One region of the Acidovorax sp. M2(2025) genome, then DNA from elsewhere that is predicted to be linked to it. Evidence: riboswitches for the same ligand, from Rfam matches in the RefSeq annotation. Region 1 holds a riboswitch; the other holds the start of a gene.

Region 1 (10,858 bases):
TGTTCCTGCAGCTCCGGCACCTGTGGAATCTTGGGGAAGCCGCTGGGCGGCTTCATCATTGGGGCACCAGCTCGGCCTCCGCGGATTGGCTGAAAAAGCAGGTCGACGTGCTGCAAGCGTTCGAAGACATCGACTTGCGCGGTTGAGGCGCGGCACCCGGCCTGTTCACAGCGGCCCAATCGTTCCAGAATCTGGCATCCCCTCGCCTTGCTCCGAATGGCTGCCCCCATCGACCCTTCCCGCAGCGCTGCCCTGCCGCCCGTGGCCCAGTTCCTGGCCGAGGCGGCGCTGCAGCGGCAGGCGTCCCTGCTAGGGCTCGACAAGCCGGCGCCGGTGCCGGCGCGGCCCGGTGCGGACCCTGCCGCGCCGCAGCCAACGCCCACATCGCCGCCCACCGGGGCGCCGCCGCTGCCAACGCCTGCGCCGTCGGACAAGGCCAGCATCTCGGCCCAGGCGCGCGAGCAGCTGGGCGCGGGGTTTGACCCGCGGCGGGCGGCGGTGCCGGGTCCGTTCCCGCCAGATGCGGCGGGGCGCGCCGCCGGTGCGCAGCGCGGTGCCGGGTCCGCATCCGCGGTGCCGGCGCCCCTGCCTGTGCCTGTTCCCGCCGGGGCGGCGCCGGCCGTGAGCGGCGCGGCGGCCTGGCCCGCGTCGGGCCTCGGCGCGCCGCTGATGCGCATGGTGAGCGCCTTGGTGGAACAGGCCACGGCCGGCAGCGGTGCGCCGCAGCGCGTCGTGTCCGCCCAGCCCTGGCCCATGGAACTGGCCCAGGCGCTGGAGAATGGTTCGCTGGATGCCGGGCAGCCGCCGCTGCAGACCTGGCTGGTGGGTCAGGGCACGGCCCAGACGCCCGAGGGCCCGCGCGGCTTTGCGCTCACGCTGCGGGTGCCGGTGCCCTGGCTGGCCGCACAGGCGGCGCCCACCGCGGCGTCCGCGCCCTCCGGTGCGGCAGCGGCAACCATCGCCGTCGCAGCCCCCGCGCCGCTGCAGGTGCCGCTGGCGGGCAGCGGGAAGGCACTGCAGTCGGGCGTGGTGGCGCTGGTGCTGCAGGGCATGGAACCCTCCGCTCCGCGCACCAGCGCGCTGCTGGTGCTCGATTTCCAGCCGCAGCTGGCCGCCACGGTGTACGGGCGCGACCTGCTGCAGCAAGCCACGTCGGGCCGCCTCGACCCCTGGACGCAGATGGCCGTGCTGCAAGCCAGCGGCCAGGTGCCGCGCGAAGAGGACAAGGCCCGCAACGGCGCGTCGGGCCTGTGCGAGACGGCGGGCTGCCCCTACGCCGCGCGGGCCGCCTGTGTGCAGCCGTTTTGCCTGGCGATGCGCGGCGTGCTGCCGCCGGAGCCCGTGGGGCCCGCACCGCTGGCTTGATCCGCCTGCACCGCTGCGGAAGCAAAAAGAAACCGCCAGGGCCGGATCGCGGCGGCTGGCGGTGGTTTGCGGGGGCCTGCGTACCTGCTCGCAGTACCCAAGTCTGCCCACCTCTGCGCGGCGCTTCGACAGGCTCAGCGTGAACAGCCGGGGGCGGGCTGACGGGTGACGACCGTCGGTGCCGAAGGGCGCGCCCCCAGACCAGTGCACCCGTGGAACTGGCTTCGCCAGGCCACTGGGTGCGTCCCCCCCGGGGGGAAGGCGCCGAAAGGCGGCTCAGGGGGGCTTCCAATACAGCCCGTGGAACTGGCTTCGCCAGGCCACCGGGTGCGTCCCCCCTCGGGGGGAAGCGGCGCAGCCGCTCAGGGGGGGGCTTATGGATACAGCCCGCGCATCTCGCGCGCATGCAGGATGCGCTGGCAGGCCACGATGAAGGTGGCGGTGCGCAGGCTCACCTTGTGCTCTTGGGCCACCTGCCACACGCCGGCAAACGCCTCTTGCATGATGCGCACCAGGCGGGCGTTGATCTCGTCCTCGCTCCAGAAGAAGCTGGAGAAGTCCTGCACCCATTCGAAGTAGCTCACCGTCACGCCGCCGGCGTTGGCGATCACGTCGGGCAGCACCAGCACGCCCTTGTCGTTCAGGATGTCGTCGGCTTCGGGGGTGGTGGGGCCGTTGGCGCCTTCGATCACCAGCTTGGCCTTGATCTGGCCGGCGTTGTCCTTGGTGATCTGGCCTTCCAGCGCGGCGGGGATGAGGATTTCGCAATCCACGCCCCAGAACTCTTCCGGCTTCATCACGTCGGCGCCGGCAAAGCCGCCCACGCCGCCGCGGGCTTTCACATGCGCCAGCAGGGCGGGCACGTCCAGGCCGTCGCCCTTGAAGATGGAGCCGGTGTGGTCCTGCACGGCCACCACCTTGGCGCCGGCTTCGGCAAACAGCTTGGCGGCAATGCCGCCCACGTTGCCAAAGCCCTGCACGGCCACGCGGGCGCCTTGCAAGGTCAGGCCCGTGAGTTTGGCGGCCTCCACGCCCACCGTGAACACGCCGCGGCCGGTGGCCTCGACGCGGCCCAGCGACCCCCCCAGGTCCACGGGCTTGCCGGTGACCACGCCGGTGGCGGTGGCGCCGGTGTTCATGGAGTAGGTGTCCATCATCCAGGCCATGATCTGGCCGTTGGTGTTCACGTCCGGGGCGGGGATGTCCTTGCTGGGGCCGATGATGATGCCGATCTCGCTGGTGTAGCGGCGGGTCAGGCGCTCCAGTTCACCCAGCGACAGCTTCTTCGGGTCCACGCGGATACCGCCCTTGGCGCCGCCGTAGGGCACGTTCACGGCCGCGTTCTTGATGCTCATCCAGGCCGACAGGGCCATCACTTCCGACAGCGTCACGTCCTGGTGGAAGCGCACGCCGCCCTTGCCCGGGCCGCGGCTGGTGTTGTGCTGCACGCGGTAGCCCTCGAAGTGGGCGATGGTGCCGTTGTCCAGCTCGATCGGCACGTCCACGATCAGCGCGCGCTTGGGGCGCTTGAGCGTTTCCACCCAGCGGGCCAGGTGGCCCAGGTACGGGGTGACGCGGTCCACCTGCTGCAGGTAGATGCCCCAGGGGCCGAGGTTGTCGGCCTGCAGGTAGGAGGGCAGGGGGTGCGGGTGCGCGGCAGGGGCGCCGACGGGGTGCGACATGGTGAATTTCCTTGTGGGATCGGTTCAGGCCGCGAAGCTTATGTCCGCGCCCCTCGCAGTGTCCAAGGCCGGAGTGTTTGTGGCTAATGCATTTTGTGCATAACCCTGCGAAAGCCGCGTCCATGCTGCAGCGCGGCATTGCGCGCCCCGGCCTTGGCGCGCTTGCGCGGGCTACTCCACGGTGAAGTGGGTCAGCGATGGGTCGCCGGTGGGATAGCGCAGGTCCAGGGTCCGCAGCACCTCGCGCAGCACGGTGGCGATCATCAGGTTGCGGTGCGTCTTGGAGTCGGCCGGCACGATGGTCCAGGGCGCCCAGGGGGTGTGGGTGGCGCTCAGCAGCTCGCCGTAGGCGCGGCGGTAGTCGGCCCACTGCTTGCGCACGGTGATGTCGTCCATGCTGAACTTCCAGTGCTTGGCCGGGTCGTCCAGGCGCTGCTGCAGGCGCTCGCGCTGCTCGTCAAAGCTGATGTGCAGCAGGAACTTCAGCACGATGGTCCCCGTCTCGCTGAGCATGCGCTCGAAGTCGTTGAGGTGGGCCAGCCGCTGGCGGTGCTGCGCCGGCGTGATCCAGCCGTTGACCACGGGCACCAGCACGTCCTCGTAGTGGCTGCGGTTGAACACGGTGATGTCGCCGGCCTGCGGCACCTGCTGGTGGATGCGCCACAGGTAGTCGTGTGCGCGCTCGGTCTCGGTGGGGGCCTTCCAGCCCACGGCGTGCACGCCCAGGGCGCTCATTCGGCCGAACACGCCGCGGATGGTGCCGTCCTTGCCCGAGGTGTCGGTGCCCTGCAGCACCACCAGCAGCTTGTAGCGCTTGTCGGCGTAGAACAGGTTTTGCAGCGCGTCCAGCTCCACGGCCAGGTCTTCCACCGCCGCCTTGTCCCGGACCTTGTCGCCCAGCGAGAACGGCTTGGCGCCGGGGTCGAAGTCGTCGAGCGACACGGCGGATTTGCCGGCGGGCTGCCAAGGCCGCAGGCGGTGCAGGAAGTCGGAGGAGCGGCTGGTATCCAGGGGTGCGGGCATGGTGGTGGCTCTTCGGAAGTGCGGGCGGTCGCCGCCCGTTGCCTCCATTGGAACACCGTTGGTCCCGCCGCGGCCGGTGGTCACGGGGCCTTGGGGCTGCACGCGCCCGGGCCTGGCCGGCCGCCGGCGCCTTCGCGCATGAGCGCCACGAAGCGGGCCGCGCCCAGGCCCAGCGGCCGTTCCCGGGACCACACCACATCCACCCACAGCGCCGTGCCGTTGCTCAGGTTCTCGAACGGCATTTCCACCAGCGTGCCCGCCGCGATGCGCGGCTGCACCAGGGCGCGCGGCTGCCAGCCCCAGCCCAGGCCGGCCTCGATCAGGCCCAGGGCGGCCAGGTGGTTGTCGGTGCGCCAGTGGTGGCGGGCGAACACGAAGCGGGGGTCGGTGTGCCCCAGGTCGCGGCTGGCCACCACGATCTGGCGCGTGGTGGTCAGGTGCTCCTCGCGCAGGCGGGCGTGCCCGGGCGGCTCGCCGCGCGCCTGGGCGGCGGCGCGTGCGGCGGCCAGCACGGGGTGCTGCGGGGCCATCACGGCCACCAGGGTCTCGGTGCCCACTTCCTGAAAGCCCTCGCGGCCGTCGATGCTGGGCCGCTCGAACACCAGTGCCAGCTGGGCTCGGCCGCTGTGCAGCAGCGCCAGCGCGTCGCCCTGCGGGGCGGCCAGCACCTCCACCTGCAGCAGCGGGTATTCCTGCGCCAGCGCGGCCAGGGGCCCCGTCCAGCGGGCGGCCAGCAGCTCCGGGGCGATGGCCAGCGTCAGGCGTTCTTCCAGCCCCTGCGTGAGCGCCAGCGCCTGGGCGTTGAGCTGCTGCAGCTGCCCCGCCAGCAGCCGGGCCTGCGGCTCCAGCGCCCTTGCAGCCGCGGTGGGGCGGGGCTCGCGGCCGCTGCGGTCGAACAGCTGCACGCTCAGCTCGGCCTCCAGGTGCGCCATGGTCATGCTCACGGCCGAGGGCACGCGCGAGAGGGCCCGCGCGGCGGCCGAAAAGGAGCCGTGGTCCAGCACGGCCAGAAACACCTGCACGCTGTCGGAGTGGAAAGCCATGGGCTCCAACCTATCAAAAAATCTGAAATAAGCTGACTTTATATGTCAGGCGCACAAATATAAAGTGCGGCCCATGAACATCCCCAAACCCGTTCTTTTTGGATTGCAGGGCCCCCGGCGGCGCCTGCTGTACGTGAGCCTGTACGAGCTGGTTGCCATCGGGGCGGCCACGGCCGGGTTGTCGCTGCTCACGGGCCAGGGCGCCGGGCACTCGGGCGTGGTGGCTGTGGCCGCGTCGGCCATCGCCATCGTGTGGAACATCGTTTTCAACTGGGCCTTCGAGCGTTGGGAGTCGCGCCAGGCGGTGCGGGGCCGCAGCGTGGGCCGGCGGGTGGCGCACGCCATCGGGTTTGAGGGCGGCCTGGTCTTCACGCTGGTTCCACTGTTTGCGTGGTGGTTCGGCATCAGCCTGTGGCAGGCCTTTGTCATGGACCTGGGGCTGATCGTTTTCTTCCTGTGCTACACGTTTGTCTTCAACTGGGTGTTCGACCACCTGTTCGGCCTGCCGGCCTCGGCCCTCACGCCCGCGTGAGCGGCCAGTGGCGCTGCGCCGCCGGACCATCGTCAAACAATGTGAACCCTGTGGCGGTCCTGCCCGGCCGGAAGCCGGCGCCCGATAATCCGCGCCCATGCACGGGCTCCCTACCACTTCCCCGCTGATGGCCGCCGCGTCCGCGCCGCGGCGGCTGGCCTGCGTGTGGCTGGGCCTGGCACTGGCGGGCTGCGCCAGCACGGCCCCCACGCCGCGCGGCGAGGTGAAAGGGGCCGCGGCCGGGGCGGGCGAACTGGCCCAGTCCGACGCCAACCGCATGGCCACGCTGGCCATGCAGGAGAACCTGGAAGGGCTGTTCCGCATTGCCGACAAGCTCTACCGCCGCAACCCGGCCGAATGGCGCAAGGGGGGCGCCGCCAGCCGCGAGCAGGCGCTGGAGCAGGTGCGCACCGCCGTCCTGCAGCGCGAGGCCTGGGCGCCGCTGCAGGGGCGGCGGGACATTGCCGCCATGGCCCTGGCGCTGGCCCCGGAGTTCCCCGGAGACCGCGTGGCGGCGTTTGTCCACGCCACGGCCGACATGATCATCACCGCCCATGGCGGCAAGACCGAGTTCTTCTTGCTGGACGGCGTGGACGCCCAGCACCTCTACAACGCCGCCCGCAACGTGGAGACGGCCGTGTGGCTGCTGGCCCAGCGCCGCAACGCCCAGGGCCAGCCCCTGCTGCTGGCCGACGAGATCGGCGCCCGGGGGCGCAACCTGAGCTTCGAGCGGGAGTTTGGCAAGATCATCGCCCGCCTGGACCTGCTGGCCGCCTTCACCACCGAGAAGTACCGCCGCGCGGCCATCAGCTACGTGCAGAACCTTGTGGGCGGCACCTTCCTGCAGTTCCTGCCGGTGCGCTGAACGCCCGGGCGGGTTCTCAGTAAAATCCCCTGCTCGCCCAAGGAGCGTTGCAGCGGCCTCACCAGGAACAGCCGTCAGGCTTGGGTGCAGCGGTTTTCCCTTCCAACGACGCTCACCTGAACCCCGTGCCCCGCAGGTGAGCCTATGTCCGATCTGTCCGTCCCCCCCCTGAAACTCTCCGGCCTGGAGCCCGTCTCCATCGGCCAGGGCACCCTGTTCGTCAACGTGGGCGAGCGCACCAACGTCACCGGCTCCAAGGCGTTCGCGCGCATGATCCTGAACGGCCAGTACGAAGAGGCCCTGGCCGTGGCCCGCCAGCAGGTGGAAAACGGCGCGCAGGTCATCGACATCAACATGGACGAAGCCATGCTCGACAGCAAGGCCGCCATGGTGCGCTTTCTGAATCTGATCGCGTCCGAGCCCGACATCGCCCGCGTGCCCATCATGATCGACTCCTCCAAGTGGGAGGTGATCGAGGCCGGGCTGCGCTGCATCCAGGGCAAGGGCATCGTCAACTCCATCAGCATGAAAGAAGGCGTGGAGGAGTTCAAGCGCCAGGCCAAGCTCATCCGCCGCTATGGTGCGGCCGCGGTGGTGATGGCGTTTGACGATGTGGGCCAGGCCGACACCTACGCCCGCAAGATCGAGATCTGCGAGCGCGCCTACCGCATCCTGGTGGATGAGGTGGGTTTTCCGCCCGAGGACATCATCTTCGACCCCAACATCTTTGCCGTGGCCACCGGCATCGAAGAGCACAACAACTACGCGGTCGATTTCATCGAGGCCACGCGCTGGATCAAGCAGCACCTGCCCGGCGCCAAGGTGTCGGGCGGCGTGTCCAACGTCAGTTTCAGCTTCCGCGGCAACGACCCGGTGCGCGAGGCCATCCACACCGTGTTCCTGTACCACGCCATCCAGGCCGGCATGGACATGGGCATCGTCAACGCGGGCATGGTGGGCGTGTACGACGAGCTCGAACCCACCTTGCGCGAGCGCGTGGAAGACGTGGTGCTCAACCGTCGCCCCGACGCCGGCGAACGCCTGGTGGAGATCGCCGAAACCGCCAAGAGCGGCGCCAAGGACGAGAGCAAGAAGCTCGAATGGCGTGGCACGCCCGAGCACCCCAAGACCGTGGGCGAGCGCCTGTCCCACGCGCTGGTGCACGGCATCACCGACTTCATCGTGGAAGACACCGAAGAGGCCTACCGCGAGGTCCTGGCCAAGGGCGGCCGCCCGCTGCACGTGATCGAAGGCCCGCTCATGGACGGCATGAACGTGGTGGGCGACCTGTTCGGCGCGGGCAAGATGTTCCTGCCCCAGGTGGTGAAGAGCGCGCGCGTGATGAAGAGCGCCGTGGCCCACCTCATCCCCTACATCGAGGAAGAAAAGCGCCAGGACGAGCTGGCCGGGCGCGACGTGCGCAGCAAGGGCAAGATCGTCATCGCCACCGTCAAGGGCGATGTGCACGACATCGGCAAGAACATCGTCACCGTCGTGCTCCAGTGCAACAACTTCGAGGTGGTGAACATGGGCGTGATGGTGCCCTGCCACGAGATCCTGGCCAAGGCCAAGGTCGAGGGCGCGGACATCGTGGGCCTCTCCGGCCTCATCACCCCCAGCCTGGAAGAGATGCAGTACGTGGCTGGCGAGATGCAGAAGGACGACTACTTCCGCATGAAGAAGATCCCGCTGCTCATTGGCGGCGCCACCACCAGCCGCGTGCACACGGCGGTGAAGATCGCCCCGCACTACGAAGGCCCCGTGGTCTACGTGCCGGACGCCTCGCGCAGCGTGAGCGTGGCCCAGAGCCTGCTGGGCGATGGCGTGCACAACTACGTGAACGAGCTGAACGCCGACTATGAAAAGGTCCGCACCCAGCACGCCAACAAAAAGCAGACCCCCATGTGGTCGCTGGAAAAAGCCCGCGCCAACCGCACGCCCATCGCCTGGGCCGGTTACCAGCCTGCGGTGCCCCGTGCGCTGGGCCGCCGCGTGTTCAAAAACTTTGACCTGGCCGAGCTGGCCCGGTACATCGACTGGGGCCCGTTCTTCCAGACCTGGGACCTGGCCGGGCCGTACCCCGCCATCCTGGAGGACGAGATCGTCGGCGAGCAGGCCCGCAAGGTGATGGCCGACGGCCAGGCCATGCTCAAGAAGATCATCGAAGGCCGCTGGCTCAGCGCCAGTGGCGTGATGGCCCTGCTGCCCGCCAACAGCGTGGGCGACGACATCGAGTTCTACACCGACGAGACGCGCACCGAAGTCGCCATGACCTGGTACGGCATGCGCCAGCAAACCGAAAAGCAGATGATCGACGGCGTGATGCGCCCCAGCCGCTGCCTGGCCGACTTTGTGGCCCCCAAGGACAGCGGCATTGCCGACTACGCCGGCCTGTTCGCCGTGACAGCCGGCCTGGGCGTGGAGAAAAAAGAGCAGGCCTTTGTCGACGCGCTGGACGACTACTCCGCCATCATGCTCAAGAGCCTGGCCGACCGCTTGGCCGAAGCCTTTGCCGAATGCCTGCACGAGCGCGTGCGCAAGGATCTGTGGGGCTACGCAGCGGGCGAGCACCTCTCCAACGAGGAGCTGATTGGCGAAAAGTACCAGGGCATCCGCCCCGCCCCCGGCTACCCCGCCTGCCCGGACCACAGCGCCAAGACCGACTTGTTCCGCGTGCTCAACGCCGAAGACATCGGCATGGCCCTGACCGAAAGCCTGGCCATGACCCCCGCGGCCAGCGTGAGCGGCTTCTACATCGGCCACCCACAGGCCGTGTACTTCAACGTCGGCAAGATCGGCGAGGACCAGCTGCAGGACATGGCAAAGCGCCGCGGCATGGACGAGAAGGTGCTGGCGCGGCTGCTGGCGCCGAACTTGTGATGCTATTGATTTTATAGCTGTAGGCGCTTGCTGGACAAGAGCTGCAGGCCATTCTCATTCAAATCCAGTGGTGCACCCGCCGGGGTGCCTGGGCGTCAGCTGTTCAGCAGCTGGCCGGCCACGGCGGCGGCGGCCGTGCGGGTTTCCACGCCCAGCTTCTCGAAGATGTGCTCCAGGTGCTTGTTCACCGTGCGCGGGCTCATGCCGAGGATGTCGCCGATGTCGCGGTTGGTCTTGCCCTTGCTCAGCCATGAGAGGACTTCGGTCTCGCGGGGCGTCAGTGCGGCCTGCTGCAGACCGCGGGGCGCGGCGGCCTCCGGCGCTGCCTGGCTGAGAAGCAGCATCGATTCTCCGAGCCCGCTCTCGCCCATGTGGCGTGCCAGGAGCAGCCGGCCGTCGCTCAGGGCCAGCGTCTGCGAGCCGGCGCGGCGCGCCTGCACCAGCCAGGCGGCGGCCGCTTCCGCGGGTGTTTCGGACTGGGCGAACGCGGCCTCCAGCCAGCGGGAGGCCTGGGGGGAGCGCCAGGCCGCGCGGCCCTGGCCGTCCAGCATCACCACCCCCAGGCCGGCGACGTCCACGGCGTCCCGCGCCAGCCGCGTGGCCTGTGCGTTGCGTACGTGGGTGGCCAGGCGGGCCAGCACTTCCGGGATGCGCAGCGGCTTGACCACGTAGTCCACGCCGCCGCTGGCGAAGCCGCGCACGATCTGCTCGGTGTCGGACAGCCCGGTCATGAAAACGATGGGCACATGCGACCACGCGGGCGTGGCCTTGATCTGCCGGCACAGCGCGAAGCCGTCGACGCCCGGCATCACCGCATCCAGCAGCACGGCGTCCGGCACGGTGGCGTCGAAGCGCTGCAGAGCCTCCGGGGCGTCGCGGGCGGCCAGGACGGCGTAGCCTTCGGCGGCTAGCGCGTCGCAGAGCATGCGCAGGGTGTCCAGGGCATCGTCCACCACCAGGATGACGCGTTGGGGCGCGGGTTCGTTCATGGAGTCACTCCGGAAGGGGGCGCGGGGTCGGGCTCGCGCAACTGCCGGGCCACGGTTTCGAAGTCGAACTGGTCGGCATGGGCTTGCAGCGCTGCCAGCAGATCGGCGTGGGCTGGCAGCTCCGCCCGGGCGCGCCGCAGCCGTTCACGCAGCGCGCTGGCCTGGCCGGAGCGCGCGAGCCGGACGAGCTCCAGGCGCACCGCCTCCGGCAGCGGCTCCCCGGCGGCGGCGGGGCCTGCTGCAGACGGCGTCGGGGACACCGGGGACACCAGGGGCACGGGGGCCGGCAGGTGCGGCGTGTTGTCGCGCAGCCATTCGATCTGCAGCGCCTGCTCCAGCGCCTGCAGCAGTTCCGACTCCACCACCGGCTTGCCCACGAAGCCCTGGCATTGCGCTGCACGGATGCGCTGCGCCTCTTGCTCGAACAGGTTGGCCGAGACGAACACAATCGGCAGTTCCCCGGCGGAGTACTGGGAGCG
Region 2 (10,858 bases), 700 kb from region 1:
AGGGCATCAAGAAGTTTCTGCCCCCGCCGGCCCGCCGCGCTTTGGTGCTGTGCGACCCCAGCTATGAAATCAAGAGCGACTACGCCAAGGTGCTGGACATGGCGGCCGATTCGCTCAAGCGCTTTGCCACCGGCACCTACGCGTTCTGGTACCCGATCATCCCGCGCCCCGAAGCGCACGACCTGCCCCGGCGCCTCAAGACACTGGCCACCAAGGCCGGCAAGAGCTGGCTGCATGCCACGCTCACGGTCAAGTCCAGCAAGCGCACCGAAGCCCCCACGGGCGAGGCCAAGCGGCCCGGGCTGCCGGCCAGCGGCATGTTCCTGATCAACCCGCCCTACACGCTCAAGGACGCGCTAAAGAACGCCCTGCCGCAGATGGCCGAGCTGCTGGCGCAGGACCGCAACGCCGCCCACACGCTGGAATCCGGCGGCTGACGGCGCCTTCTTGCGCAGCCCCGCTGCGCGCCGGGGCGGCGTCACGGCGCGTCACGGCGCCGCGGGGCAGTCGCTTTCGCCGTCGTCCAGCGCGAACAGCTCCACGGGCTTGAGCCCCAGCCCCACCATGCCCAGCGCCTCCGCTGCGCCCCGGCTCAGGTCGATGATGCGGTTGGCGGAGTGCGGCCCGCGGTCGTTGATGCGCACGATCACCGTGCGCCCGGTGGCCTGGCTGCGCACGCACACGCGCGAGCCGAACGGCAGCGTGGGGTGCGCGGCGGTCAGCGCCTTCATGTCGAACAGCTCGCCGCTGGCGGTGCGGCGCTTGTGGAACTTGGCTCCGTACCAGGACGCAAGCCCCACTTCGTCAGCGGAAAGGCCCACCTCCGGCGCCACGGAGAGCCCGGTCTCGCCCGGCCTGGGGCCGGGCGGCGCGGGCGGGTCGATGAGCATGGCCTCGCCCGGCACGCTCAGGAGGTGGGGGGCCAGGGCATCCGCCTCGGCCGACAGCCCCTGGGCGTGCGCGGGCAGCAACCCGGCAGTGGCCAGGCCGACCAGGCAGGCGGCGGCCAGCCGCAGCAGCCGCACCAGCACCCGCTGCCGCCAGGCGCGCTGGCGCATCAGATGCCCAGCCGGCGGCAAATCTCCAGCGTGGCCGCGCTCTGGTTCATGGTGTAGAAGTGCAGGGCCGGCACCCCGGCGCTGCGCAGGCGGTCGCACAGGTCCGTCACCACGTCCAGGCCAAAGGCCTTGATGCTGGCCGTGTCGTCGCCGAACGCTTGCAGGCGCAGGCGGATCCAGCGCGGAATCTCGGCGCCGCAGGCGTCCGAGAAGCGCATGAGCTGCGTGGAGCTGCCGATGGGCATGATGCCGGGCACCACGGGCACGTGCGCCCCCAGGCGCTCGGTGTCCTCCACGAAGCGGAAGTAGGCGTCGCTGTTGTAGAAATACTGCGTGATGGCCGAGTCCGCACCGGCCTGCACCTTGGCCAGGTAGGCCTTGAGGTCGGCCTCGGGCGAGCGCGCCTGCGGATGCACCTCGGGGTAGGCCGCCACCTCGATGTGGAAGTCGCGCCCGGTCTCCGCGCGGATGAAGGCCACCAGGTCGCTGGCGTACTGGAATTCGCCGCCCGCGCCGTAGCCGCTGGGCAGGTCGCCGCGCAGGGCCACCAGGCGCTTGACGCCCATGGCCTTGAGCTGGGCCAGCTGCTCGCGCACTGACTGCCGCGTGGCGCCGATGCACGAGAAGTGCGAGGCCGCGCTCACGCCCTCGGCCAGGATCTCACGCACCGTGCCAAAGGTACCGTCCTGCGTGGAGCCCCCGGCGCCATAGGTCACGGAGCAGAAGTCGGGGTGCAGCTTGTACAGCTGCTGCCGCGCCGCGCGCAGCTTGTCGGCCCCCTCGGGCGTCTTGGGCGGGAAAAACTCGAAACTCACCGGGAAACCGGTGCCCTGGGCATTGGCGGCTGCGTTCATGCGGCCCTCCTCGCAAAGACAAAAAATTCCTGGTTGCCGTCGCCGCCCTGGATGGGGCTGTCCAGCCATGCCAGCACGGCCAGGCCATTGGCGGCGCAGCAGTCGCGGATGCGTTGCTCCACCACAGGGTACAGCGCCGCGTCGCGCACCACGCCGCCCTTGCCCACCTGGCCCGGCTGCAGTTCGAACTGCGGTTTGACCAGCATCAGCAGGTGGCCCTGCGGCGCCAGCAGCGGCACCAGGGCCGGCAGCACAAGGGTGAGGGAGATGAACGACAGGTCGCCCGTGACCAGATCGAACACGGGGCGGATGTCCACGTCCTCGCGGCCCGGCTTGCGGCGGCGCTCGGTGGGCAGCGTGCCTTCGGCGCGGGCGCGGGCCTTGGCGGCGCGCTCGGCCTTGAAGGCCTCCACGTCCTGCTCCTTGGCGTCGTCGCTGTCGTCGTAGGCCTCGTCCACCTGGCCGCCGTTGCGCATCCAGGCGTAGGGTGCCACGGGCTGGGTGTCGTTGTCCTCGTCGTCCTGCACGATCTCCTCGGACAGGGCGTCGTCGCAGCCCTGCTGCAGCGATTCGGCGGTGAGCGCGCGGGCGTTGAGCCCTTCCACGCACACCACGCGCGGGTCGCTCTTCAGCCGCTCGTGCAACTGGCCGTGGCCCACGTCGACCCCGATCACCTGCGCTGCGCCCTGCTGCAGCAGGCAGTCGGTGAAGCCACCCGTGCTCTGGCCCACGTCCAGGCAGCGCAGGCCGGCCACGGCCAGGCCGGTGTGCTGCAGGGCGCCTTCGAGCTTGAGGCCGCCGCGCGAAAGGTATTTGGCCTCGGCGCCGTCCAGCAGCTTGACCTCGGCCACGGAGGGGATGTCATCCCCGTTCTTGGCGACCTTGTTCCAGGGCGCCAGCGGCGACAGGCGCCACTCGACCCCCGCAGCAATCAGCCGCTGCGCCTGCGAGCGCGTGGCCGCGTGGCCCGCTTCCACCAAAAAAACGTCTGCGCGCATGCGCTCCTCTTGCTCTCAAGATACTTAGAACAAAATGGGGCTCCAGCGCTTATGCAGCAAGCGCTGGCAGCTCCAATTTTCATAGCAGCAGCCGACCACCGCCGGCCTGCCGCGCCCTCAGTAGCGGTAGGTGTCCGGCTTGTACGGGCCTTGCTTGGGCACGCCGATGTAGGCGGCCTGCTCGTCGGTCAGCTCGGTCAGCATCGCGCCCACCTTCTTCAGGTGCAGGCGGGCCACCTTCTCGTCCAGGTGCTTGGGCAGCACGTAGACCTTGCCGTTTTCGTAGTAGTCGCTGTGGGTGAACAGCTCGATCTGGGCGATGGTCTGGTTGGCGAACGAGTTGGACATCACGAAGCTGGGGTGGCCCGTGCCGCAGCCCAGGTTCACCAGCCGGCCCTTGGCCAGCAGGATGATGCGCTTGCCGTCGGGGAAGATCACGTGGTCCACCTGGGGCTTGATCTCTTCCCACTGGCAGTGCTCTTCGAGCTTGGCGACCTGGATCTCGTTGTCGAAGTGGCCGATGTTGCAGACGATTGCCTGGTCCTTCATCGCAGCCATGTGCTCGAAGGTGATGACGTCGCGGTTGCCGGTGGTGGTCACGAAGATGTCGGCCTTGTCGGCGGCCCACTCCATGGTCACGACCTTGAAGCCTTCCATGGCGGCCTGCAGGGCGTTGATGGGGTCGATCTCGGTCACCCACACCTGGGCGGAGAGCGCGCGCAGGGCCTGGGCGCTGCCCTTGCCCACGTCGCCGTAGCCTGCCACCACGGCCACCTTGCCGGCAATCATCACGTCGGTGGCGCGCTTGATGCCGTCCACCAGGCTTTCGCGGCAGCCGTACAGGTTGTCGAACTTGCTCTTGGTGACGGAGTCGTTCACGTTGATGGCGCGGAACATCAGCGTGCCCTTGGCCGACATTTCCTTCAGGCGGTGCACGCCGGTGGTGGTCTCTTCGGTCACGCCGATGATCTCGGCGCTCTTGCGGCTGTACCAGGTGCTGTCCTCGGCCAGCTTGGCCTTGATGGCGGCAAACAGGATGCGTTCTTCCTCGCTGCCGGGGTTGGCCAGCACGGAGGCGTCCTTCTCGGCGCGCTTGCCCAGGTGCATGAGCAAGGTGGCGTCGCCGCCGTCGTCCAGGATCAGGTTGGGGCCTTCGCCTTCGCTGCCCTTGGGGCCGAAGTCGAAGATGCGGTGCGTGTAGTCCCAGTACTCGGCCAGCGTCTCGCCCTTGACGGCGAACACCGGCGTGCCGGTGGCGGCAATGGCGGCGGCGGCGTGGTCCTGCGTGGAGAAGATGTTGCAAGACGCCCAGCGCACCTGCGCGCCCAGGGCCTGCAGGGTTTCGATCAGCACCGCCGTCTGGATGGTCATGTGCAGGCTGCCGGTGATGCGCGCGCCCTTGAGCGACTGCTTGGCCGCGAATTCCTCGCGGATGGCCATCAGGCCGGGCATCTCGGTTTCGGCGATCTTGATTTCTTTGCGGCCCCAGTCGGCCAGGCCGATGTCGGCAATGATGCAATCGGTGTTGACGGGGGCGTTGACGCGTGCGTTCATGATGGTTTCGTGCTCCAAAGCATGTTTGAAAAACCACTGGTCGCGGGAGAGAGCAAGCTCACCACACGAGAAGTGGATGAGCGTCGTTGCGGGGTGACTCCGAGCCTCACGCCCCGCCGGTGCTGGGGACGCTGCAACGCTCCTCGGATCGGCGGATTATAAAAGCAAGCGGCCGGCACCCCGCGCCGCGGCGGGCACCCCGGGCGCGCAACAGTAAAATCCGGGCTCTGCCTACCTGCGGGATCACCACGCAGGCATCGGACGACGACCCGCGCGGGCCCATCAGCCCTGCGCCCCTCCCCATTCAGGAATCCCGTGTCTTACGCCACCGAAACCCGGCGCCGCCGCACCTTTGCCATCATTTCCCACCCCGACGCCGGTAAAACGACGCTCACGGAAAAACTGCTGCTGTTCTCGGGCGCCATCCAGATCGCCGGGGCCGTGAAGGGCCGCAAGGCCAGCCGGCACGCCACGTCGGACTGGATGGAGATCGAAAAGCAGCGCGGCATCTCGGTGGCCTCCTCCGTCATGCAGATGCTGTACCGCGAGCACGTCATCAACCTGCTCGACACGCCAGGCCACAAGGACTTCTCTGAAGACACCTACCGCGTGCTCACCGCCGTCGATTCGGCGCTGATGGTGATCGACGCCGCCAACGGCGTGGAAGCGCAGACGCGCCGCCTGATCGAGGTCTGCCGCCAGCGCGACACGCCCATCATCACCTTCGTCAACAAGATGGACCGCGAGGTGCGCGACCCGCTGGACATCCTGGACGAGGTGGAGCGCGAACTGGGCATGCCCTGCTGCCCCATGACCTGGCCCGTGGGCCAGGGCAAGAGCTTTGGCGGCATCATCAACCTGCGCACCAAGACCATGACCGTGTTCGAGTCCGGCAGCGAACGCCGCCCGCAGGACTTTGAATCCATCCCGCTCACCGACGTGGACACGCTGCGCGCCCGCTTCGGTGCCGAATTCGACGCCGCCATGGACAGCATGGAGCTGGCCACCGGCGCATCGCCCGAATGGAACCACGAGGCCTTCCTGGCCGGCAAGCTGACCCCCGTGTTCTTCGGCTCCGGCGTGAACAACTTCGGGGTGATGGAGGTACTGGACGCGCTGGTGGACATGGCCCCGCCGCCCGGCCCGCGCGTGAGCACGCTCGAAGTGAACAAGCAGCCCGTGGTGAAGACCATCCAGCCCGAGGACGAGGGTTTCTCCGGCGTGGTGTTCAAGGTGCAGGCCAACATGGATGCCAACCACCGCGACCGCATCGCCTTCGTGCGCGTGGCGTCAGGCAAGTACACGCCGGGCATGAAGCTCAAGGTGCAGCGCACCGGCAAGGAGCTGCGGCCCACCTCGGTCGTGACCTTCATGTCCCAGCGCCGCGAGGCCGTCGAGGAAGCGTATGCGGGCGACATCATCGGCTTCACCACGCACGGCGGCGTGCAGCTGGGCGACACCATCACCGACGGCGCCAACCTGCAGTTCACCGGCCTGCCCTTCTTCGCGCCCGAGATGTTCATGACCGTGGTGCTCAAGAACCCGCTGCGCACCAAGCAGCTGCAGCAGGGCCTGGCCCAGCTGGGCGAGGAAGGCGCCATCCAGGTCTTCAAGCCCGATGCCGGCGGCAACATGCTGCTGGGTGCCGTGGGCCAGCTGCAGTTTGAAGTGGTGCAGCACCGCCTGAAGGCCGAATACGACGCCGACGTGCGCCTGGAGGGCAGCCAGTACACCGGCGCGCGCTGGATCACCGCCGACAACGCGGCCGACCTGCGCGCCTTCACCGACGCCTACCCGCTGCGCCTGGCGCACGACGCGGCCGACACGCTGGCCTACCTGTGCACCAGCCCCTACGACGTGCGGCTGGCGCAGGAGCGGTTTCCCAAGATCCACTTCCACCCGCTGCGCGAGCACGCGGGGCTGGCGCTGCAAAAGGCAGGCTGACGCCGCATGCTGCCCCTCACCCGCTGGCCGCTGCCGGCCCGCCGCGGCGTGGCGGGCGTGTTCACGGACATCGACGACACGCTGACCACCGAAGGCGCCATCACGCCCGACGCGCTGCAGGCCCTGGCCGGCCTGAAGGCGGCGGGGCTGCACGTCATCCCCATCACCGGGCGGCCCATCGGCTGGTGCGCGCCCTTCATGGCCGGGGCTGCCGGCACGGCCTGGCCGGTCGACGCCATGGTGGCGGAAAACGGCGCCGTGGCGTTTGTCCAGGGCCCGGGGGGGCAGCCGGGGCCCACCAAGCTCTACCAGCAGGACGCCGCCACGCGCCACGCCAACCAGGCCCGCATGCGCGCGGTGGCCGCCCAGGTGGCGGCCGAAGTGCCCGGCGTGGCGCTGAGCCGCGACAGCGGCGGGCGCGAAACCGACATCGCCTTTGACTACGCCGAGTTCGACCGGCACCCGCCAGAGACCGTGCAGCAGGTGCTGGCCGTGCTGCAGCGCGCGGGCCTGCAGACCACGGTGAGCAGCATCCACATCCACGGCTGCTTTGGCGACTTCAACAAATGGCAGGGCGCGTGCTGGATCGTGCGCGAGCTGCTGGGCCGCGACCTGGCGCAGGAGCTGGACCGCTGGGTGTTCGTGGGCGATTCGGGCAACGACCAGGCCATGTTCGCGCACTTCACCCACAGCGTGGGCGTGGCCAACATCGCGCGGTTCGTGCCGCAGCTCACGCACCTGCCGCGGTACGTGGCGCAGGGCGAACGCGGGACCGGCTTTGCCGAAGTGGCGCAGGCGCTGCTGGCAGCCCGGGCCGAAGGCGGTGCCGGGCGCTGACGCAAACTCAGACGCCTGGCAGAAAATTTGGATAAAAACGGGCCGCAGCGCTTTATACACAAGCGCAAGCAGCTATCATTTCAGTAGCAAACCAATCCCCTGCGAGGCGGCCGCGCCTCAGGCCTTCAGGAACAGTTCCGTATCCGGCGCAAAGCAGGCGTGCAGCGGCAGCAGCGCCCCACCCAGTGCGCGCGCGTCCGAGCCGATGCCGCCCAGCTCCAGCCGCGGCGGGGCGTGCAGGCCTTCCCAGCTGTAGGTGCGCAGGGCTGCGCGCACCCCGTCGGCCAGCGCCTGCAGCACACCGGGGTCGGCCGCGCCGTCCAGCACCACCGCGTCCAGATCCAGGAAGGCCGTGGCCGACACGATGCAATGCGCCAGGGCAGCGGCGGCGCTGGCAATCCATGCGCGGCTGTGCGGGGCCCAAGGCTCCTGCAGCGCACGCTGGTCGTACGCGGCCATCGGCTCCAGGCCGTGCTCGCGCAGGCGCTGCTCCAGGTCCCACAGCGACGCCTGACTGATGAGCTGCGCGGGGGCGGCGCCGGCCTGCGCCACCGCCAGCGGCAGCGACGCCACCGCGCCCGCATTGCCGTGCAGCCCGCGGTGCAGGTGCGAGTTGATGACCAGCCCCCCGCCGATGAAGGTGTCCAGGAACAGGTACAGGAAGCTCGGAATGTCGTGCCCGCGCCCGTACAGCAGCTCGGCCACGCAGGCGGCCGAGGTGTCCTTGGCAAAGCTCACGGGCAGCTCGGTCATCTGCTGCACCTGTTCGGCCAGGTCGATGTGGTTCCAGGCCTCGGATTGCGCTTCCGTCAGCCCCAGCATCCGGTGCCAGCCGCCCAGCTGGAACGGCGCGGCCACGCCCACGCCCACCACGCGCGCGCGCAGCGGACCCAGCCCGTCCAGCAGCTGGTGCAGGTGCCGGCGGATGGCGGGCAGCAGCACGTCGATGTCGGGAAAGGCGTAGTCCAGCACGATGCGCTCGCGCACCTGGCCGGTGAAATCCACCAGCAGCCAGTCCGCGCTGCGCCGGCCGATCTTGATGCCGATGGCAAAGGCACCGTCCGGGTTGAGCCCCAGCGGCACCGAGGGCTGCCCCACGCGGCCGCGCACGGGGGCCTCGCGGCGCAGCAGGTGGTCTTCGTCCAGCCGCGCGGTGATGAGCCCGATGGTCTGCGCCGTGAGCCCGGTGACGCGCGCGATCTCGGCCTTGGCCAGGCTGCCATGCGTGCGCAGCGCCTGCAGCACCACGCGCTCGTTGAACTGGCGCATGCCCACATGGTTGGAGCCGCGCTGGCGCAGCCGCACCGGCCCGGCGCTGGCGGGGTCGCCGGCGTCGGCAGGGGGTGGGGAGGGGGCGTCGGTTTCCAGCATGGCAGGCGCGGAGTTCATTCCAAGTTGCCTTCGAGAATACAAAACCGTTCACGCTGAGCCTGTCGAAGCGCCGCGCAGGGCTTCGACAGGCTCAGCCCGAACGGTTCTCAAAGTTTGAACAAGCGTCCGGTCAATCCCGCAGAGTTTCGCCGATCACGCCCTTGCGCAGCAGGAAATTGCCCCAGGGCTGCGGCTCGCCCGTCACCACGATGGCGTAGGCCTTCTTTACCCGCTCGTAGAACGCGAAGCGCTCCACGCCCTCGGCCTGCGTGCTGGCCACGCCCTCGCGCGCCAGCACGGCCAGAGTCTCGCGCTGCAGGGCCGAGCGGTACGGCGGCTCGGTGCCGCCCACCTGCATGTAGGCCACGGGGTGCGGCACGTCCTGCGCCAGCGGCAGCACGCTGGCCACGGCCTGCACGGCGCGCGCCATGCCGATGCCGGGCATGCGCAGCACGGGCTTGCCGGCGCCCAGGCTCATGGCGGTGAAGTTGGCGTCGGCCAGCACGATGGCATCGTCGTGGCCCATCTCAGCCAGCACCTTGAGCAGGTCGGGGGTCAGCAGGGGATCAATGTTCTTCAGCATGGCAGCGTGTCGTCTTCAAGCGAGGCATTCGGCAGGCAGCTCGGAGGCCGCCTTGGCCCCGGTCATCACGGCCACGGTGTCGCTCATGCTGATCTTCTTGGGGTTGACCACGGCCGCGCGCTTGCCCAGGCGGGCGATGTGGATGCGGTCGGCAATCTCGAACACATGGGGCATGTTGTGGCTGATGAGGATCACGGGCAGGCCCTTGTCGCGCACGCGGCGGATCAGCTCCAGCACCATGTTGCCCTCCTTCACGCCCAGGGCGGCGGTGGGCTCGTCCATGATGACCACGTGCCGCGCAAACGCGGCCGCACGCGCCACGGCCACGCACTGGCGCTGGCCGCCCGAGAGCGTCTCCACCGCCTGCGTCATGGAGCGGATGCCCACCTTCAGCTCGGCCATGCGGGCCACGCTTTCTTCCAGCATCTTCTTCTTGTCGAGCATGCGCAGCGCGCTGCCCAGGAGGCCGGGGCGGCGCAGCTCGCGGCCCAGGAACAGGTTCTCGGCAATGGTCATGGCCGGGGCCACGGCCAGGTCCTGGTAGACGGTTTCGATGCCGGCGCGGCGCGCGTCGATAGGGCTCTTGAACTGGATGCGCTGGCCGTCGAGGAGAATCTCGCCGTCGTCCGGCACGGTGGCGCCGGACAGCGCCTTGATGAGGCTGGACTTGCCCGCGCCGTTGTCGCCGATCACGGCCAGGATCTCGCCGGCGCGCAATTCAAAGTCGGCACCGTCGAGCGCGGTGACCTGCCCGTAGCGCTTGACCAGGCCCTTGGCCTGCATCACCAGCGGGGCGTTGGCAGTCTGTGGGGTGGTGCTCATGGTCAACGCACTCCTTTGCGCGAGAGTTGGTCGGTGGCCACGGCCAGGATCACGAGGATGCCGGTCACCAGGATCTGGTACACCGACGACACGCCCATCAGCGTGAGGCCGTTGCGGAACACGCCCACGATGAGCGCCCCCACCAGCGTGCCCAGCACCACGCCGCGCCCGCCAAACAGGCTGGTGCCGCCCAGCACCACGGCGCTGATGGCGTCCAGGTTCTCGGTCTGGCCTGCATTGGGGTCGCCCGCGCCGGTGCGCGCCACCGACAGCAGCGATGCGATACCGTAGAACAGGCCCGCCAGCACATACACGCCCAGCAGCACCTTGTCGGTGGCAATGCCGGTGAGGCGCGTGGCCTCGGGGCTGTTGCCCACGGCGTACACGTGGCGGCCGGGGGTGGTCTCGCGCAGCGCAAACCAGGTGACGAGGTACAGCGCCAGCATGAGCACGGCGCCCCAGACGATGGCCGTCTCGCCCACCTGGAAGGTGCTGCCCAAGAGCGTCATGCCGTCGGGAATGTCGGTGATGGTCTGCGCGCCCGAGTACAGCTGCGTGGCGGCAAACGCGATGTTGAGCGTGCCCAGCGTGACGATGAAGGGCGGCAGCTTGATCTTGGTGACCAGGAGGCCGTTGACCAGCCCGAACAGCATGGTCACCGCCATGCCGCAGGCAATGGCCACGGGGGCCGACAGGCCGTAGTCCGCCGCCATCTTGGTCATGACGATGCCGCCCAGCGCCATCACCATGCCGCACGACAGGTCGATGCCCGCGGTGAGGATGACCAGCGTCTGGCCGATGGCGATCACGGCCACGACCATGACCTGCTGCAGGATG

Evidence for each region. A riboswitch is a leader RNA that binds a small molecule or an ion and turns the genes downstream of it on or off. The one in region 1 is predicted to bind S-adenosylhomocysteine.
Region 2: linked by a shared signal. The riboswitch ahead of ahcY (adenosylhomocysteinase) and the one ahead of metH (methionine synthase) in region 1 are both predicted to bind S-adenosylhomocysteine.

The regions. Positions count from the first base shown of each region.
Region 1 is NZ_CP186262.1:363,167-374,024, forward strand. It holds gene ACOYR3_RS01635 (phosphotransferase enzyme family protein) at 1-146, shown strand, start outside; gene ACOYR3_RS01640 (hypothetical protein) at 217-1,365, shown strand; gene ACOYR3_RS01645 (Glu/Leu/Phe/Val family dehydrogenase) at 1,740-3,047, opposite strand; gene ACOYR3_RS01650 (PPK2 family polyphosphate kinase) at 3,219-4,070, opposite strand; gene ACOYR3_RS01655 (LysR family transcriptional regulator) at 4,151-5,113, opposite strand; gene ACOYR3_RS01660 (PACE efflux transporter) at 5,187-5,645, shown strand; gene ACOYR3_RS01665 (hypothetical protein) at 5,773-6,510, shown strand; S-adenosyl-L-homocysteine riboswitch at 6,544-6,631, shown strand; gene metH (methionine synthase) at 6,655-9,390, shown strand; gene ACOYR3_RS01675 (response regulator) at 9,486-10,379, opposite strand; gene ACOYR3_RS01680 (ATP-binding protein) at 10,376-10,858, opposite strand, start outside.
Region 2 is NZ_CP186262.1:1,062,120-1,072,977, reverse strand. It holds gene ACOYR3_RS04960 (23S rRNA (adenine(2030)-N(6))-methyltransferase RlmJ) at 1-437, shown strand, start outside; gene ACOYR3_RS04955 (septal ring lytic transglycosylase RlpA family protein) at 489-1,058, opposite strand; gene metF (methylenetetrahydrofolate reductase [NAD(P)H]) at 1,058-1,912, opposite strand; gene ACOYR3_RS04945 (TlyA family RNA methyltransferase) at 1,909-2,910, opposite strand; gene ahcY (adenosylhomocysteinase) at 3,028-4,464, opposite strand; S-adenosyl-L-homocysteine riboswitch at 4,536-4,615, opposite strand; gene ACOYR3_RS04935 (peptide chain release factor 3) at 4,780-6,408, shown strand; gene ACOYR3_RS04930 (HAD family hydrolase) at 6,415-7,245, shown strand; gene ACOYR3_RS04925 (ROK family protein) at 7,363-8,616, opposite strand; gene ACOYR3_RS04920 (RbsD/FucU family protein) at 8,747-9,199, opposite strand; gene ACOYR3_RS04915 (ATP-binding cassette domain-containing protein) at 9,215-10,021, opposite strand; gene ACOYR3_RS04910 (ABC transporter permease) at 10,024-10,858, opposite strand, start outside.